One region of the Paucilactobacillus nenjiangensis genome, then DNA from elsewhere that is predicted to be linked to it. Evidence: riboswitches for the same ligand, from Rfam matches in the RefSeq annotation. Region 1 holds a riboswitch; the other holds the start of a gene.
The links. Region 1 has a riboswitch for thiamine pyrophosphate ahead of thiM (hydroxyethylthiazole kinase). Riboswitches for the same ligand answer to the same signal wherever they lie in the genome.
Positions count from the first base shown of each region.

Region 1 (5,225 bases):
ACAAGCTTTACCACGCTTTACATAAAAATATGCTCAAAAAAAAATAAGCACTAACAGTGCCTATCATTAAATTTCTAAAAATCGCTCAACTAGCTGCGTGTAATAATCTTGTTCAGCACCCAATGTATCGACTAAATAGCTGTCATCATCTTCAAATTTTTTTAATCCACGTAAATAAAATGGTTTGTTGGATTCTCTAATGACCAACGGCATTAAGTCCGCTTTGCATAACTCTTTGAAGAGGATTAATCTGCCAATTCTACCATTACCATCACTAAATGGATGGATTGTCTCAAATCGATAATGAAACTTGGCAAAATCCAATAAATTGGAATGCGGATCCGCATTCCATTTTTCTAACAAACTCTGGATTGCATGCGGAACTTCAGCTGGTAAAGTTGTTTGAACAGCTTCAATACTACCAATTTGGTTGGGAAATTGTTTAAAGCCACCCACGTTCATCTTGGAATCTAATTCTGACTTTGTCCCTCGTTTTAACATTGTATGCAGTTTAAACAGATATTCACTGGTTAAATCCACATCGATTGTATCTAAAACATAATCAAACATTCTAAAATGATTAGAAGTCTCTAGCACATCATCAACCACAATTAAACCATTCTCATCTGCAAAAATAGTGCCAGTATCAAAGACTTGTTGGGTTTGTTTCTCGCTTAAGGTTGAGCCTTCTATACGATTACTATTAAAAGAAAAGATAATCTGCAGCCAATAATATAAACTGGCACTCACCTTATTTTCACGTTGATTAATCAAAATTTTAGCAATATCCTTGACCATTTACATATCTCTACTTTTTTATTTTGGCGTTCAAGTGTCTCTTGAATCAAGGCTATCAGATTAAATAGTTCAGCACAAATTAAAAAAGTATCCGCAGATACTTTTAGTTTTAATGCGAGTTGTCATCATTAATATATCGATAATAAGTCTTTAACCGTCTGTTCCACATCCGGACTTTGCATAATCATTGAAATTCCGGAAATTCCCGCCACACCTGTTTTATCAACTGTGTCCTTAGCATTGTCGGGGGTGATTCCACCGACGGCCACGATTGGGAAATTGCTATATTCCACTAATTCTTTCAATTTTTCAAATCCCATCACTGGGTCCGCATCATCTTTGGAGCCAGTTGGGAACACTGGTCCGCTTCCTAAATAGGCAATTTTTTGCAGTTGATTAGCATGATCAATTTGAGCTTTAGTATTACATGAATATCCCACAAACATATCATCCCCAACAGCCGCAATCACTTGTTCCACTCGTTGATCTTTTTGACCAACATGGACCCCATCGGCATGGACTTTAATGGCTAATTCATAATCATCATCAATAATCAGCGGTACATCATACTTCGTCGTCAGTTCACGGCATTGCTGTGCCAGTGTCAGTCGTTCGTCCGCCGTTAACTGTGAACTCCCTTTTTCACGAAATTGAAAGGCCGTCACTCCGGCGATTAATGCTTTCTCCACACGTTGCAAGTAATCATCAACATCGTGATTAACATCTTGTGTGCCCGCAATTAAATATACGCGGAGCATCTCTGGTTTAAATTTCATTAATTTTTCTCTTTCCTGAGTTAATAATCCTGTTTCACGCTTAACCGTTACTTTCATCACTATTGCGGCCTGCCCAGTGATTCAATGGTCCATGACCGTGCCCAACAATAATGCCGTGCCGAATCGTTTCATCGACATATTTTTTCCCAATTCGTATCGCATCCTCAACAGATTTTCCCTTGGCAAGTTCAGCTGTGATACAAGCAGATAGCGTATCTCCCGTCCCATGGGTTCGAATCGTATCCACGCGTGGAGAAGTCAACCAAAATGACGTACCATCTTCAAGTAATACAAAGTCACTACTTTGATCATCCCCGACAAAATGGCCGCCCTTAATCATGACGTTTTTAACCCCGACGGCCTGTAATTTTTTGGCCGCAATTTCCATATCGGCTTCATCTTCAATCGACACATCCGTCAATTTTTCGGCTTCAGGTAAATTAGGGGTGGCAATCGTCGCCAATGGCAATAATTCATTTTTCACCACCGCGATTGCATCTTCACTTAACAATGGAGCACCACCTTTAGCAATCATGACCGGATCGACCGTCAGGGGACCGAAATCAAACTTTTTCAAGTTTTTTACGACCGCCCGGACCCGTTCCACATCGGCTAACATCCCCGTTTTGCAGGCTTTAATGGCCAAATCCTCAGCAAGAGCTTCAAATTGTTCATCAATTATTTTGGTAGGTAACGCAAACGCATCATTGACGCCCAAGGTATTTTGCGCCGTAATCGCCACTAACACGGTCGTCGCAAACACGTGCCGTTCTTGAATCGTTTTTAAATCGGCTTGCATCCCCGCACCACCACCGCTATCGGAGCCGGCAATTGATAATGCTTGTACGAATTGTTCCATAATTATGCTTCCCTCAACTTTTCTTCAACTTGTTGACGCGTCACCAAGTGTAGTTTATCCATTAATTTAACTGAAAAGGTGCCAGGTAGTTCCCCACCAAGTTCTTCTGCCACCAGTTGGCCCGCGACTGCAAAGACGGCACAGGCCGCTTTGGCTGCTTCAAAATAATTGTCACTAACGGCAGCAAACGCGCCGACGATACTGGAAAGCATATCACCAGAACCAACATGTAATTGAAATAGTGGGGTTCCATTTTTGACTTTCGCCACCGTTTTGCCATCACTAATCACATCCGTTGGACCGGATAAAATTACGACGCAATGCTGCTTCAAGGCGCACGCTTTCGCGATGGCATCTAAATCGCCACTCCCTTCCCCAGCATCGATACCTTTAGCTTGCCAATCAACACCAGCCAAGGCGGCAATTTCACCAGCATTGCCGCGAATAATATCAACTTGAAAATCAGTTAACAATTGTTCGGCAACATCTAAGCGAAATTTAATTGCCCCGACGGCAACTGGATCAATCACCAATGGCTTTTTGTATTGGTTAGCCAATTGCCCGACCCGCTTGATATGGGCGACTTGAGCGGTAGTAAAGGCCCCTAAATTAAGTGCTACGGCAGAACTGATGGCGACCATTTCTTCAGACTCAGCGATTTCTTCAGACATAATTGGTGAAGCGCCAATTGAATTAATGCCATTAGCCACGTCTTGCACCGTCACAAAATTAGAAATGTTAAACACAATTGGATTTTGCGCACGAATTTGATCTAAAAGTTCAATTTGCATGATAAATTCCTTTCTTGGTACGAAGTTGTGATAATTCAACAATCGTTTGAACCATGAGCTGAAACAAAAAAATCCTAAAGCCGCAGTGGACTTTAGGATTAATGGTAAAAATATATCAACATGTGGCATGCACTCATCGATATTTTTATTTTACACTTTCCTACGCAAGTACCAACTTACAGGTTCCAAGGGCCTTTGCTGCATAAGCAAATCTCAGTTCGTCTACGAACACCCCTAGTGTTTTCATGATTATTTAATTGTCGAATTAATTGTACTGTAAAAGTGCTTACATAACAAGTTTGACCAAAATCTCGCCAAACATTAAAATTTTTTCATTTTCCGGTTAACTCATTAAGATTTAGAGTTAACAGCGCTTTCATTCTTTTCTTTTTGAAGATTGTGAAAATATCCACTTGTATCGTGTTTCGCCTTGTATTATGATTGTTTCAATACCCAAAAGGTTATAACGAGAAAGGAAACTGATTATCAATGGAAAATGTGAATAGCATTAAAACTGGCTCTACGTATCTGAATCTTGATCGAAAGATTGCCGTCCTCAAATACAATCGAAAATATTTGAGTAACGTCTTCTCTCTATTAAACAGCGATGAAATGTTACAAGTGGTCGACTGTTTCTTATCATCAACGCCTAACCATCAAACGAAAATCAATAAATTAACGAGTGCTGAATACGTGGCCGTGATTAAACGACTGTTAATTGACGATGCCACCGTTTACGACGCATTTGATGCTAAAGAAATCTTAACTAGTGTTGAAAACTTGTATTCATTCTACCGTTCATTCCTGCGCATCTCGGTCATGAATGCCACTCACAACCAAATCCTAAACACCGAGTTTTTAGGAATTGATGACAAATTTAACGATCTTGTCCGTAATCTTTACCGGGCCGTGGAAGAAAAAATCCAAGGCTTCCCTAATCATACGTATCGTCAAGTCAATGCCGGTACCAACGCATCCATTATGATTAAGCCTTACAAGTGGTCAATCCCCACTGAATATGAACAATTAAAATCAATTAACTTTATTGATAAAATTATGTTGCGTCCACCAATGATGATGCATACACCAAGTAACAAACGCAAAGGGACTTTTTCAAGTGTCGATTACAATCCAATCGATCATTTTGATGGGAAACCGGGCGAATGGTACTGTTACCCAGCCAAAATTGGTGAAAGTTTAGCCTTTATTTACTTCAATCAAGACTACTTTGTCAGTGGTTTAGCCTTAGCGAACTTGTTTGAACTTGCCGATGAAGAACTCATTACTAACCACAAACCAGATTTGATTTTACTCTTTGGGGTCGACAAAACTGAAGGGGACGTCAGTCACTATCATTACGATGAAAGTAATGATATCTGGGTTGGTGAAGTGCCTTATAATGACCAAACCACTTACTTTGGTTATATGAAGAAAATGTGTCTCACATTACACAACCTCCACATGATTTATCAAAACCGGTTACCAATCCATGGATCAATGGTCAAGATTAAGTTCTCAAATGGTAAAACCAAAACCGTCGTCTTCTTTGGCGATTCTGGTGCCGGTAAGTCTGAATCAATTGAAGCTTTGCAAGAAATTGCGGGTGAACAGATTCATGAAATGGAAACCATTTTTGATGACATGGGTAGCTTTACCCTTGACCCCAATGATCCTGAAGGCTTGTATGCCCAAGGAACTGAAATTGGCGCGTTCGTCCGGCTTGATGACTTGAGTAGCGCCGTGGCCTTTAACAACATGGACCGTGGAGTTTACCTCAATCCGGAACAAAAAAATGCCCGAGTTATTATTCCAGCGAACACCTATGACCGGGTTATCAAACGTCACCATATCGATATGTGGGTTTACGCCAATAACTATGATACTGAAATTGGCTTGCATCGTTTTGAAAAATTGGCCGATGCCAAGAAGACCTTTACGGATGGCAAACGTTTTGCTTTAGGAACCACTGATGAAGTTGGTATGAGTACCACCTTCTTTGCC
Region 1 is NZ_CP043939.1:2,017,467-2,022,691, forward strand. Features, by position in the region: gene F0161_RS10285 (Fic family protein) at 67-798, opposite strand; gene thiE (thiamine phosphate synthase) at 927-1,574, opposite strand; gene thiD (bifunctional hydroxymethylpyrimidine kinase/phosphomethylpyrimidine kinase) at 1,615-2,433, opposite strand; gene thiM (hydroxyethylthiazole kinase) at 2,436-3,224, opposite strand; TPP riboswitch at 3,365-3,470, opposite strand; gene F0161_RS10305 (phosphoenolpyruvate carboxykinase (ATP)) at 3,714-5,225, shown strand, end outside.

Region 2 (5,225 bases), 340 kb from region 1:
CGCTTGTACCTCCAACTGCATCCACAATTGGATATACTTCATAGCCCTCACGTAACGCATCAATCGATGGGAACGTTAAGCACGCCTCTGTCCAAAGTGCCGCAATGACAATTTTCTTGCGACCGGTGGCTTTCAAGGCGGCATTAAACTCTTTATCCTCCCAGGCATTAATCGAAGTCCGATCGTAACTCGTAACACCATCTAATTCAGCTTTCAATTCTGGAATGGTTTCTTTATTCCGCCCAGTCGCCACATTCACAGTCGAAAGGATGATTGGAACATTATAAATCTTAGAAAGCTTAGTCACTGCGATAATGTTATTAATCAATTCACGACGATTCATCGATTCAATTGATTGAACCTGAACTGGTTGATAATCAATGATAACGAGCACACTATTTTCTGGTGACAAAAGTTCTTCTTCAGCAACAGTACGTTTTGGATAACTTGTCATAACTATTCCCCCAATTTTTTAATTCAACAACACTTCTTTTAACAAAACCAGTGTAACAGCTTACATCCAAATTCATAATGATAAGGTTTTCATAATATTAATGGTACAAAAAGGCAGCATCAGGGTTTAATTGATGCTGCCAAAGTCTTATTTTCGAAAAAAGTTAGAATAGTCTTTTTTGTCTTCAATATTAAATTCAATCATTTTTCCAATTAATTCATAATCGATTTTCGCGTCAAAAGGAACTCTTACTATATTTGGAGTATGAGTATAACCGGTTTTTTCAATTTGCGTTTCAAATTTGCTGATTGTGACACTTTCTGGGGTAAAAGCAAAATTATTTTTGGCGACGCTAAAGCCGATGATAAAAGTACCGTGATCAGTAAACATTGGCTGTTTCCAAGCAATTTTACCACCCAATTGTGGATATGTTTCACTTACCCAATCAAGTACTTTTTCAAGTACCATACGATGTTCTTGATTATCAAGTTGATCTAAAAATTCACTATAAAATGCCATAACTGCCTCCCATTGCTCTAATTAATTGCTAACTGAGTAAAGGATACCAGACTATTAACGTCACTCAAAACATAATGCAATGACATCATCACGGGAAATGCTAAAGCGGGAATTACCAATAAACTAACAAGCGAAAAAACTGTAAAATGATATTCTTCAGGGGTATAGTCTCGATCTTCCTTAATTGGAGTTATTCGAGGTAACATCCCCAATCCATTTTTCAAGGCATTGAAGCTTACCATTGTCACTGCCGTGGTGCCCAGCCAAATATAAGAAATAAACCAACCTTCATGATTCACTGACGGAGTCGCTAATTTTGCCGGATTACTTAGCCAAACAATAAAGATTGCCACTAACATACTAATTGCAATCACTTCAAGCATCCAATTAATTCTAACTCTAGTGTTAATTGATAATTCACGCATATTTTCACCTCTTCATTTACTAAACTAAGAGATTATAGCACGAATTTCACTAAGTAGACATAGTTAAATGCTAAAATGTAACAATCATGAAAACTTGTACCTATCTATTTTTGTATTATGAATTATTGAAAACGCTTTTTTGATTGTGAATATTAAAATAAAAAATGCCCTGTGAGAAAATTAACGTTTTCCACAAGTCATTTTTTGCACGAGCCTATTTGATCATCAGTTATTCAACGACCACCTTGGTCCCAACGGGAATATTTTTATAAATCCATTTAGCATCGGGAATTGTTAACCGAATGCAGCCGTGAGACGCGACTTTGCCTAATTTTTTGGCTTCGGCTTTGTCATAGGTACCGTCTTGTTTAATGGGAACAGTATGAAACAGGTACTCCCCGTGGTTTTTAAATGAAGTCCAGTAATTTGCGCCCTCATTTAAATTGGCATTATAAAAAGTAGTCCCTTTTTCATTTTCAATACTAAAGGTCCCAGTCGGGGTAGAATTATTTAATCCCGTTGAACAATACATGGTGTACAAAACTCTTGAGCCATCTTTAATGTAAACGCGATGCTTTCGAATCGAGACGTCAATCCATGCATTTGGATGATTTTTTAATTTAGGATAGCTTTTAGTTTGTGATGGTTTAGTGTAATCAACCGTCTTAGCATTAATCACATTGACATAAATGCCGTAAGCCAGTCCAATCGCCACCACAATCAAAAGACATTTTTTGATAAATTTCAACATGATGATATTAGTAGCCTTTCGTGTTCAGAGCTGGTTAACTCTATCTACATTTTACCATGAACGTCTTCATCCACTCTCTTCGCCTGATTACTTTAATAAAATTTATCTAATTGGGGTACGATGACCGTTTTCCACATGACTTTTAAAATTCCATAGCCAATTACAACTCCGACTAACGCGCTCAAGAAGAAACTTGGAATGAAAATCCAAAGTGCACCTTTGGTTCCTAAAAATAAACTAGCGACAGGGTAAGCAACGATTGCTCCAATAATACCGGTCCCAATTAGTTCTCCAAACACAGCAAAAATTAATTTTCTCGTTTTCTTAAAAATCCAGCCAGAACAAAATGCACCAATCATGCTTCCAGGGAATGCGAGAATCGTTCCTGTCCCCAATATATTTCTAATTAATGAGGTTAAAAAAGCTTGAGTCAGTGCTGCCCATGGCCCTAAAATCACCCCAGAAATTAAGTTGATTAGATGCTGCATCGGTGCAACTTTGGCAACCCCAATTGTAAACTCAAACATGCTACCACCGACTACACCAAACGCGACGAACAAGGCGGTTAAAGTTAACCGGTAAATTCTTTTATGCATAAAAATAGCCCTCCTAAGTGATTTTGCACACTAGAAGAGCCCTAAGTTTAGAGTTAGGTTCTAACACTTTCCTCCGCTGGTATCATCCAGATCAGGTTCAAGGGTTCGAATTGAATCGTCTCAGCCATTTGGCGCCCCTAGTGTGATTGATATTTATTTACTCGTTGAGGATACCATTTTTACAAAATTTTGTACACCATATTGCAAAGTTACTTGTTTCAACTATAATTACCCTATTAACTATAAAGGAGCGCCCTCATGAAAAATATTCTAGTTCTTCATACTGGTGGTACCATTTCGATGTCGGAAAACGATTATGGAGCCGTTGATACCAATTCGAGTAACCCGTTGATGAAGCAAGCGAACCTCTCTGGTGAAGATTTCCATGTGACTTCAAAGGAATTTATGAATCTCCCTTCACCACATATGACACCAGAAACAATGTTGACGTTACAACAAGAAATAAAACAAGAATATGAAAAATTTGATGGCTTTGTGATTACTCACGGAACCGATACCCTGGAAGAAACTGCTTATTTTTTAGATTTGACACTAAGCTCTAATAAACCAATCGTTGTTACCGGGGCGATGCGTTCATCAAATAGTATCGGCTCAGACGGGCTGCATAACCTAATTAGTGCAATCCGAATTGCCATTAATAATGAATCCCGTAATCGTGGTGTTTTGGTCGCATTAAATGATCAAATTCACGCCGCTCGATTCGTGACGAAAGCTCACACAACGAATGTTGAAACTTTTGAATCACCTAGCGTTGGGCCAATCGGTGAAGTTTTACATGACACAATCGCCTACTACTTCAATCCTAAACCAATTGCCCCCATTCAGATTAATCAGGTCGTTCAACAAGTCTACCTGTTGAAAGCCTACGCCGGAATGGACGCTGATTTATTCAATCACGTGGCGAAAAAAAGTGGGAATGGTCTGATCATCGAAGGTACTGGCGCAGGAAATTTGCCACCAACTGTCCTACCAGCGCTTCAAAAAGTGATCGACCATCAGATTCCAGTCTTTTTAGTTGCTCGTGGTTATCGAGGCAATGCAGAGCCCGTCTATACTTATGAAGGTGGCGGTGAACAGCTCGTGAAGATGGGCGTTAACTTTGTCCATGGTTTAAATGGCCAAAAAGCCAGAATTAAGCTGCTGATTGGGATCTCTGCTGGACTATCAAATGACGGCTTAAAAGAATATCTATCAAATAATTTTTAACTAAAAAAGCAGTCCAATTCGGCTGCTTTTTTGATTTTACATATTTAAATTAATTATTTTTGGCGACTCTTTAATTCTTCACCAATTGCTTCAAAGCCTGGTTTCCCAAGTAATCCAAACATATTGGTTTTGTATGCTTCAACCCCGGGTTGGTTAAATGGATTAATACCATTTAAGTAGCCAGAAATACCAATCGCAACTTCAAAGAAATACATTAAGTAGCCCAAACTGTATTCATCTTGCTTAGGAATCTTGACAGTCATAACTGGTACGCCACCATCAACGTGCGCAAGGACAACGGCTTGATATGCCTTGTCGTTCACATAATCCATGGTCTTACCTTGAAGATATTCAAGGCCGTCTAGGTTCCCATCTTCACTAGGAATAACAACGTCGTTCTTAGGTTCGGCAACTTTGACAACTGTTTCCATCAATGTACGACGACCTTCTTGAATATATTGACCTAATGAATGTAAATCAGTTGAGAAGTTAGCTGATGAAGGATAAATCCCCTTTTGATCTTTACCTTCAGATTCGCCGGCCAATTGTTTCCACCATTCAGCAAACATCATCATAGTTGGTTCGTAGTTTTCAAGTAATTCAGTTGTATAACCTTTACGATATAAAATATTACGATAAGCAGCATATTGATATGCTTCATTTTTGTTGAGGTCGGTGTCGACATATTCATGTTCAGCGTCACGAGCGCCTTCCATTAATTTGTCGATATCTGCACCGGCAGCTGCAATTGGCAATAAGCCAACGGCCGTCAGTACTGAGAAACGACCACCAACGCCGTCAGGAATAACAAATGATTCGTATCCCTCAGAATTAGCTTCAGTTTTAAGTGCACCACGTTCTTTATCTGTCGTAGCATAAATCCGCGCTTTAGCACCATCATCACCATATTTTTTAATTAACATTTGTTTGAAAATACGGAAAGCAATTGATGGTTCAGTAGTAGTTCCTGATTTTGAAATTACGTTAACAGAAAAATCACGATCTCCAATTAATTGAACCAAATCATGTACATAAGAAGAACTAATTGAGTTACCAGCAAACAAAATTTGTGGAGCTTTACGGTCTTCATCTGTTTGTGCTTGGAAAAAGGCGTTATTTAGGAAGTCAATTGCTGCACGAGCTCCTAAGTATGAACCACCAATTCCAATGACAACCAATACCTTAGAATCTGATTGGATCTTTTGAGCTGCTTTTTTGATTCGAGCAAACTCATCTTTATCATAATCAGATGG
Region 2 is NZ_CP043939.1:1,678,602-1,683,826, forward strand. Features, by position in the region: gene F0161_RS08665 (hydrolase) at 1-454, opposite strand, end outside; gene F0161_RS08670 (iron chaperone) at 602-973, opposite strand; gene F0161_RS08675 (hypothetical protein) at 991-1,398, opposite strand; gene F0161_RS08680 (L,D-transpeptidase) at 1,628-2,149, opposite strand; gene thiW (energy coupling factor transporter S component ThiW) at 2,242-2,745, opposite strand; TPP riboswitch at 2,797-2,894, opposite strand; gene F0161_RS08690 (asparaginase) at 3,004-3,972, shown strand; gene F0161_RS08695 (glucose-6-phosphate isomerase) at 4,026-5,225, opposite strand, start outside.
Region 2: another riboswitch for thiamine pyrophosphate. It lies ahead of thiW (energy coupling factor transporter S component ThiW); the one in region 1 lies ahead of thiM (hydroxyethylthiazole kinase).